One region of the Arthrobacter sp. NQ7 genome, then DNA from elsewhere that is predicted to be linked to it. Evidence: riboswitches for the same ligand, from Rfam matches in the RefSeq annotation. Region 1 holds a riboswitch; the other holds the start of a gene.
What was found. A riboswitch is a leader RNA that binds a small molecule or an ion and turns the genes downstream of it on or off. The one in region 1 is predicted to bind glycine.
Positions count from the first base shown of each region.

Region 2: another riboswitch for glycine. It lies ahead of gcvP (aminomethyl-transferring glycine dehydrogenase); the one in region 1 lies ahead of gcvP (aminomethyl-transferring glycine dehydrogenase).

Region 1 covers NZ_JARFXU020000041.1:3,868-8,239, forward strand. The annotation lists gene gcvP (aminomethyl-transferring glycine dehydrogenase) at 1-2,375, opposite strand, end outside; glycine riboswitch at 2,524-2,623, opposite strand; glycine riboswitch at 2,911-3,008, shown strand; glycine riboswitch at 3,009-3,117, shown strand; gene cycA (D-serine/D-alanine/glycine transporter) at 3,167-4,372, shown strand, end outside.
Region 2 covers NZ_JARFXU020000032.1:29,697-34,068, reverse strand. The annotation lists gene gcvP (aminomethyl-transferring glycine dehydrogenase) at 1-2,432, opposite strand, end outside; glycine riboswitch at 2,621-2,718, opposite strand; gene PUN71_RS21285 (TetR/AcrR family transcriptional regulator) at 2,814-3,350, opposite strand; gene PUN71_RS21280 (MFS transporter) at 3,434-4,372, shown strand, end outside.

The sequences.
Region 1 (4,372 bases):
TATTCGTTCAGGCGGGACGCGACGTAGTTCGCGGCGAGCAGCGCGGACTTGGTGGCCTCGGTCAGGCCCTCGCCGCCCATCAGCTTCACGTAGGCCCACGAAATCGGCAGCACCCCGGCGGAGCCGAAGCGGGAGGCCGAAATGGCCACGCCGTGGCCTGCCTCGTGCGCGGCCTTGTTCGCGTCGCCGGGCATGAACGGTGCCAGGTGCGCCTTGGCAGCGACCGGGCCGACGCCCGGACCGCCGCCGCCGTGCGGGATGCAGAAGGTCTTGTGCAGGTTCAAGTGCGAGACATCGCCGCCGAACTTACCCGGCTGCGCCAGGCCCACCAGCGCGTTCAGGTTCGCGCCGTCCACATACACCTGGCCACCTGCAGCGTGCACCGCATCGCAGACCTCGCGCACGTCGGAATCGTACACACCGTGCGTGGAGGGGTAGGTGATCATGATGGCCGAGAGAACGTCCTTGTTGGCCTCGATCTTCGCCGTCAGGTCATCGTGGTCGATGGTGCCGTCCGCGGCGGTGGCCACGACGACGACCTTCATGCCGGCCAGGACGGCCGAGGCGGCGTTGGTGCCGTGCGCGGACGCCGGGATCAGGCAGATGTTGCGCTGCTGCTCGCCGCGGGAGTGGTGGTAGCCGCGGATCGCCAGCAGCCCGGCGAGCTCGCCCTGGGAGCCGGCGTTGGGCTGGATGGACACCTGGTCGTAGCCCGTGATCTCCGCGAGGTCCGCTTCCAGGCCTGAGATGAGTTCGCGCCAGCCCTCGGTTTGGGAGTCCGGGGCGAACGGGTGGATGGAGGCGAACTCGGGCCAGGAGATGGCTTCCATTTCGGCTGTGGCATTCAGCTTCATGGTGCAGGAGCCCAGCGGGATCATGGTGCGGTCAAGCGCCAGGTCCCGGTCCGAGAGCTTGCGGATGTAGCGCAGCAGCTGCGTTTCGGACCGGTGCGTGGTGAACACCGGATGCTGCAGGTACGCGGACGTGCGGAGCACGGCCCCGGGCAGTTCGAACCCCTCGGCGTCGCCCACCGGACCGGCACCAAAGGCGACGGCGACGGCGGACAGTGTTGCCGCCGTCGTCGTCTCATCAATGGAAACGCCAACGGTGTCCTGATCGATGAAACGCAGGTTGATGCCGCGGGCCTCGGCTGCCGTGATCACCTTGGCGGCCTTGCCCGGCACGCGGACCGTGAGGGTATCGAAGAAGGAGTCGCTGACCAGCTCCCGGCCCATGGACGTAAGCGCTGTTGCCAGCACCCTGGCTTTGTGGTGGACGGTCTCGGCGATCGCCTTCAGCCCGTCCGGGCCGTGGTAGACGGCGTAGAAGGAGGACACGATGGCCAGGAGTGCCTGCGCGGTGCAGATGTTGGACGTGGCCTTCTCCCGGCGGATGTGCTGCTCGCGGGTCTGCAGCGCCAGGCGGTAGGCAGGCGTGCCGGCGTTGTCCTTGGAGACTCCGACGATCCTGCCGGGCAGGGTGCGTTCCATCCCCTTCTGGACGGCCATGTAGGCGGCGTGCGGCCCCCCAAAGAACAACGGCACGCCAAAACGCTGGGTGGAGCCGACGGCGATGTCCGCGCCCTGCTCGCCCGGGGGCGTGATCAGGGTGAGTGCCAGCAGGTCGGCGGCAACGGTGACCAGCGCGCCGCGCTCTTTGGCATCGGCGATGACGCCGGACTGGTCCCAAACCCGGCCGGAAACCCCCGGCTGCTGCAGCACGATGCCGTTGATGGCACCTTCGGGAAGTCCCTGGGACAGGTCAGCCACCTCAACCTCGAAGCCCAGCGCCTCGGCGCGGCCCTGGACGATGGCGATGGTCTGCGGGAGGCAGTCGGCGTCGATCACCGTCTTGCCGTCCTTGGCATTCTTGTCCTTGTTGGCGCGGCGCATCAGCAGCACGGACTCAGCCACGGCGGTGGCCTCATCCAGCAGCGAGGCGTTGGCGACGGGGAGGGCCGTCAGGTCCTGGACCATGGTCTGGAAGTTCAGCAGCGCTTCCAGCCGGCCCTGTGAGATTTCCGGCTGGTAGGGCGTGTAGGCCGTGTACCAGGCGGGGGATTCCAGGATGTTGCGGCGGATCACCGGGGGAGTGACGGTGTCGTAGTAGCCCTGGCCGATCATCTGGACGGCGGTCTTGTTCCGGCCGGCGATTCGGCGCAGCTCCGCGAGGACTTCCACCTCGCTGAGGGCGTCCTGCAGGCAGAGGGCAGATTCCTGGCGGATGGAGGCGGGGACGGCAACGTCAACGAGGCCGTCCACGCTGTCATAGCCCACGGCTTTGAGCATGGTGTCGACGTCGGCCTGGCGGCGCGCGCCGATATGGCGGTCAACAAACGATGTTGGAAGCGATTGAATCGTCAAGAGGAACTCCAGGTCTGGCCGGCCTGGGGTGGCACGGCATGGGATGGGTTCCTCCCCGCTCTGTATTGGACCTGAGAGATTCCGCGTGGCCTGCTCTTGGCAGGCGGCCGCTTGCACCGTCGGTGAACCGGATTGAAGCCCGGTTGCTTTCCAGAGTCGCCTCGCCATGACGGTACGTGGGCCTGAGAGATTCCTGGGGAGGATTTGCTCCTACGGCGCCTGCCCGGTGGATGCCGGGAGAACTCTCCCGTCACAGCTCGAAAGGCTTATTCAAATGTGGGTGATTCGGCTCACAAGGTATCGGGAATAGCTGATTATGGCAAGTCGGCGCCCGCGGCGTCGGCCCCGTCCGCAGCCGAAGGAGCGCGGCCAACGGTTATGTCGAAAAGAGTTTGACATTCCATCGTGACGGACACCACACTGAACCCCGGGATTGGCGCCGCGCCGGCTGGCTCAGCGTATCAGGAGCGGCCGACTGCCGGCGCCGGTCCCATCGCACGAAGACCGCAGTCCAGAAAAGGCAGCGGTATCCAACTGAATACGCCTTTGACCTGCGGCGGGAGAGCCTGCCGGGTACATCCAGCAGGCGCCGTAGGAGCAAACCCTCCCCAGGAAACTCTCAGGCCCACGTACCGCCGCGGACAGGCAACTCTGGAAAGCGGCCAGGCATGCCCTGGCTCACCGACGGTGCAAGCGGCCGCCTGCCAAGAGCAGGCCACGCGGAAACTCTCAGGTCCACAACAGAGCGGGGAGGAACCCAATCTTTGCGGTACCCAAATGCCGCTTTACCGATGGAGTTCCTCATGGCGATTCATCCCCCCACGTCCGGCGAACCAGCACGGTTCAACGGCGAACCAGCACGCAACCCCGGTGCGGCCACGGCGGTCCGCAGCGAACCCCCGCACCTGGAACGGCAGCTCACCAACCGGCACATCCAGCTCATCGCCATTGGCGGGGCGATTGGCACCGGCCTCTTCATGGGCTCCGGCAAGACCATCTCCGCTGCGGGGCCCTCCGTGATCTTCGTGTACATGATCATCGGCTTCATGCTCTTCTTCGTCATGCGGGCCATGGGCGAACTGCTGCTGAGCAACCTGAACTACAAGTCCTTCAGTGACTTCGCCGCCGACCTCCTGGGACCGTGGGCGGGTTTCTTCACCGGCTGGACGTACTGGTTCTGCTGGGTCATCACTGGAATCGCCGACGTGATCGCCATCGCGGGCTATTCCAAGGAACTCTGGCCGGCCCTGCCGCTGTGGATTCCGGGCCTGGCCACCGTGGCCATCCTGCTGCTGCTGAACCTCGCCACCGTCAAGGCCTTCGGCGAGACCGAGTTCTGGTTCGCCCTCATCAAGATCGTCGCCATCGCGGCGCTGATCATCGTGGGCCTCTTCATGATCTTCACCGGCTTCCAGAGCGACGCCGGTACGGCCAGCTTCACCAACCTGTGGAGCCACGGCGGGTTCTTCCCCAATGAATTCATGGGCTTTGTGGCCGGCTTCCAGATCGCCGTGTTCGCCTTCGTGGGCATCGAACTGGTGGGCACCACCGCCGCCGAGGCCAGGAACCCGGAGCGCACGCTGCCCAAGGCCATCAACGCCATTCCGGTCCGCGTCCTGCTTTTCTACGTCGGCGCACTGATCATCCTGATGGCCGTCACCCCGTGGACGCAGTTCGCTGCAGGCCACAGCCCGTTCATCGGCATGTTCTCCCTGGCCGGCCTGGGCGCCGCCGCCACGGTGGTCAACCTGGTTGTCCTCACCTCGGCCATGTCCTCGGCCAACTCCGGCATCTACTCCACCTCCCGCATGGTCTTCGGCCTTGCCCAGGAGGGCGACGCGCCCGGCATCTTCAGCCGCCTGTCCACGAGGAAGGTGCCCAGCAACGCCCTGTTCCTGTCCTGCGTCCTGCTGCTCTCCGGCGTCGTCCTCATGTACGCCGGCCAGGACGTTGGCAAGGCGTTCGAAATGGTGACCACGGTGTCGGCCGTCTGCTTCATCTTCGTCTGG
Region 2 (4,372 bases), on a different contig from region 1:
GTGAGTTCGCGCAGGTCCAGGATGCACTCGTGCGCCACCAGGCCTCCCTCGCCGGTGTACAGGACGGGGAAGTATTCGTTCAGGCGTGAGGCGACGTAGTTCGCGGCGAGCAGCGCGGACTTGGTGGCCTCGGTCAGGCCCTCGCCGCCCATCAGCTTCACGTAGGCCCACGAAATCGGCAGCACCCCGGCGGAGCCGAAACGGGACGCACTGATCGCGACACCGTGGCCTGCCTCGTGCGCGGCCTTGTTCGCGTCGCCGGGCATGAAGGGTGCCAGGTGCGCCTTGGCAGCGACCGGGCCGACGCCGGGTCCGCCGCCGCCGTGCGGGATGCAGAAGGTCTTGTGCAGGTTCAGGTGCGAGACGTCGCCGCCGAACTGGCCCGGCTGCGCCAGGCCCACCAGGGCGTTCAGGTTCGCGCCGTCGATGTACACCTGGCCGCCTGCGGCGTGGACTGCGTCGCAGACGTCCCGGACATCGCCGTCATAGACCCCATGGGTGGAGGGGTAGGTGATCATGATGCAGGACAAGGCGTCCTTGTTGGCCTCGATCTTGGCCGTCAGGTCATCGTGGTCGATGGTGCCGTCCGCGGCGGTGGCCACGACGACGACCTTCATGCCGGCCAAGACGGCGGAGGCGGCGTTGGTGCCGTGCGCCGAGGCCGGGATCAGGCAGATGTTGCGCTGCTGCTCGCCGCGGGAGTGGTGGTAGCCGCGGATCGCCAGCAGCCCGGCCAGTTCGCCCTGGGAGCCGGCGTTGGGCTGGATGGACACCTGGTCGTAGCCCGTGATCTCCGCGAGGTCCGCTTCCAGGCCCGAGATGAGTTCGCGCCAGCCCTCGGTTTGGGAGTCCGGGGCGAACGGGTGGATGGAGGCGAACTCCGGCCAGGAAATGGCTTCCATTTCGGCGGTGGCGTTCAGCTTCATGGTGCAGGAGCCCAGCGGTATCATGGTGCGGTCGAGCGCCAGGTCCCGGTCCGAGAGCTTGCGGATGTAGCGCAGCAGCTGGGTTTCTGACCGGTGTGTGTTGAACACCGGGTGCTGCAGGTAGTCGGAAGAACGCTCAACGGCGGCTTCGAGGGCAAAGCCGTCCCCGTCGGCGACCTGGGCGCCGAAGATGTCGGCAACCTGGGCGACGACGGCCGCCGTCGTGGTTTCATCCAGGGAGATGCCGACCGTGTCGCCGTCGATGTGGCGCAGGTTGATGCCCCGCGCCTCGGCGTCGGCGACGAGGGCTGCTGCGCGGCCGGGGACGCGCACGGTCAGGGTGTCGAAGAAGCTCCGGTGCAGGACCTCGACGCCGGCAGCGGCAAGTGAGGCCGCCAGGGTGCGCGCGTGGCCGTGCACCGTTCCGGCGATCGCCTTCAGCCCGTCCGGGCCGTGGTACACCGCGTACATGGAGGCGACGATGGCCAGGAGCGCCTGGGCGGTGCAGATGTTGGACGTGGCCTTTTCGCGGCGGATGTGCTGCTCGCGGGTCTGCAGCGCCAGGCGGTAGGCGGGGACGCCGGCGTCGTCCTTGGACACGCCCACCAGGCGGCCGGGCAGCGAACGTTCCAAGCCCTTGCGGACGGCCATGTAGGCGGCGTGCGGGCCGCCGAAGAACAGGGGAACACCGAAGCGCTGGGCGGAGCCCACGGCAATGTCCGCGCCCTGCTCCCCCGGGGGCGTGATCAGGGTGAGTGCCAGCAGGTCGGCGGCAACGGTTACCAGCGCGCCGCGCTCCTTGGCGGCGGCGATAACGCCGGACTGGTCCCAGACGCGTCCGGAGGCGCCAGGCTGCTGCAGCACGATGCCGTTGATGTCGCCCTCGGGAAGTCCCTGGGACAGGTCGGCGACCTCCACCTCGAAGCCCAGCGCCTCGGCGCGGCCCTGGACGATGGCGATGGTCTGGGGCAGCACGTCGCTGTCCAGGACGGTCTTGCCGTCCTTGGCATTCTTGTCCTTGTTGGCGCGGCGCATCAGCAGCACGGCCTCGGCCACGGCGGTGGCCTCATCCAGCAGGGAAGCGTTGGCGATGGGCAGTCCCACAAGGTCCTGCACCATGGTTTGGAAGTTCAGCAGCGCCTCGAGGCGGCCCTGCGAGATTTCCGGCTGGTAGGGCGTGTAGGCCGTGTACCAGGCAGGGGACTCCAGGATGTTCCGGCGGATCACCGGCGGAGTCACGGTGTCGTAGTAGCCCTGCCCGATCATCTGGACGGCGGTCTTGTTTTTCGCCGCCAGTTTACGGAGTTCGGTGAGGACTTCGACCTCGCTGAGGGCGTCCTGCAGGCGGAGGGCGGTCTCCTGGCGGATGACCTTGGGCACCGCCGTGTCCACCAGGTTGTCGACCGTGTCGTAGCCCACGGCTTTGAGCATGGTGTCGACGTCGGCCTGGCGGCGCGCACCGATATGGCGGTCTACGAACGTGGTGGAGGCTGGGGTAACCGACACAAGGAACTCCATTTACTCAGGCGGCGCAGGGTACGCCACAGCTATTCGGGTTCCTCCCCGCTCTGTATTGGACCTGAGAGTTTCCGCGTCCCCTGCCTGGGCAGGACCCGCTTGCACCGTCGGTGAGCACAACAGCCTTTGGCCCCTCCCAGGGGGAAGGATGACTGCCTGCTGCTTTCCAGAGGCGCCTCGCCGCGGCGGTACAGGGGCCTGCGAGATTCCTGGGGAGGATTTGCTCCTACGGCGCCTGCCTGTACTTCCGGCAGAACTCTCCCGCCGCAGATCAAAGGCTATTAAGTTGTGGGTTTCATGACGGCCGGTGACAGCCCTCACAACTCTCCATTGTCCTACGGGGCGGCCCCTCCCGGCAAATGCCGAAACCTACCTGCGAAGCCGTTCCAGCGCGGCCAGCAGTTCCTCAACGTCGGCCGCCCCTCCGCCCTCCGGCGCGGGCGCCACGGACAGCATGGCGTTGAAATACAGCCCGTCACCCATGTACAGCACGGCCTTGGCCAGCCCCGGCCCCACGTCGGCCGCGATTTCGTCCAGCCAGCGCTGCTGGATGGCTGCGAAACGGCGGCGGGTCTCTTCGTGCGCCACTTCGGCAAGCCTGGTGGCGGCCACGATGGCGCGGTCCAGGGGAGTGTCGGCCCAGACGGAAGAACGGATGAAGTATGCCGCGGCGCCCTCGCTGGCCGAGGCCATGGCATCGGCGTCGGCCTTGGCCAGCCCTTCCAGCCGGTCGAGCAGCACGGCGATAAGGGCTTCCTTGTTCGGAAAGTGGTACAGGAGGCCGCCCTTCGACACGCCGGCCTTTCGCGCCACGGCATCGAGGGTGGCCGCGCGCTCCCCCACTTCGATCAGCAGGGACTCGAAGGCATCAAGGACCGCGTCACGGGCTACAGGCTTTCGGGGCATGCTTCCCATCATGCCCGGCATCCGGCAGGAAAGCGGAATGCCGGCGCTTTCAAACTATACCGTCTGGACGGTATAGTTATTTCATGACGACGACCGCACCCACCCCGTTGGAGACCAGCCCGGCCCTCTCCGGCCGGCGTGATTGGGCCGCCCTGGCGCTGCTGATGTTTCCGGTACTGCTGGTGGCAGTGGACAATACGGCCCTGACCTTTGCCCTCCCGGCCATTGCCCGCGCCCTGGATCCGTCCGGCGTGCAGCTGCTGTGGATCGTCGACGCCTACCCGCTGGTGCTGGCCGGGCTGCTGGTATCCATGGGCAGCCTGGGTGACCGGATCGGGCGGCGGAGGCTGTTGATCATTGGCAGCCTGGGCTTCGCAGCCCTCTCAGCCGCAACGGCCTTCGCCCCCACGCCTGAGTGGCTGATTGCCGGCCGCGCAGCCCTGGGATTCTTTGGCGCCATTCTGATGCCGTCCACGCTGTCGCTGATCCGGAATATTTTTCCCCAGCCCAACCGCCGCCGGCTTGCGGTGGCCATCTGGGCCGCGGGATTCTCGGGCGGCGCGGCCCTGGGGCCGATCTTCGGCGGATGGCTGGTGGAGCACTTCTGGTGGGGTGCCGTGTTCCTGGTGGCAGTCCCCCTCATGCTTCCCCTGCTGGCGGGTGGGCCGGCCCTTATTCCGGAATCGAAGGACCCGGCACCAGGAAAGGTGGATATTCCCAGCATCCTGCTCTCCATGCTGGTCATGGTTCCGGTGGTTTACGGCATCAAGGCGCTGGCCACCGAGGGTCCCGGCGCAGCCGGGCTGGGCAGCATCCTCTTCGGCCTGGCCATGGGCGTCGTATTCGTCCGGCGCCAGCACCGGCTGGAGCACCCCCTGCTTGACATGTCGCTGTTCGGGAACAGCGTGTTCAGCATGGCCATCAGCGCCAACATCCTCGCCCTGTTCTCCTTCAACGGCTTCATCCTGTTCCTGGCCCAGCATCTCCAGCTCCTCGAAGGGATGACCCCGTCAGCCGCCGGC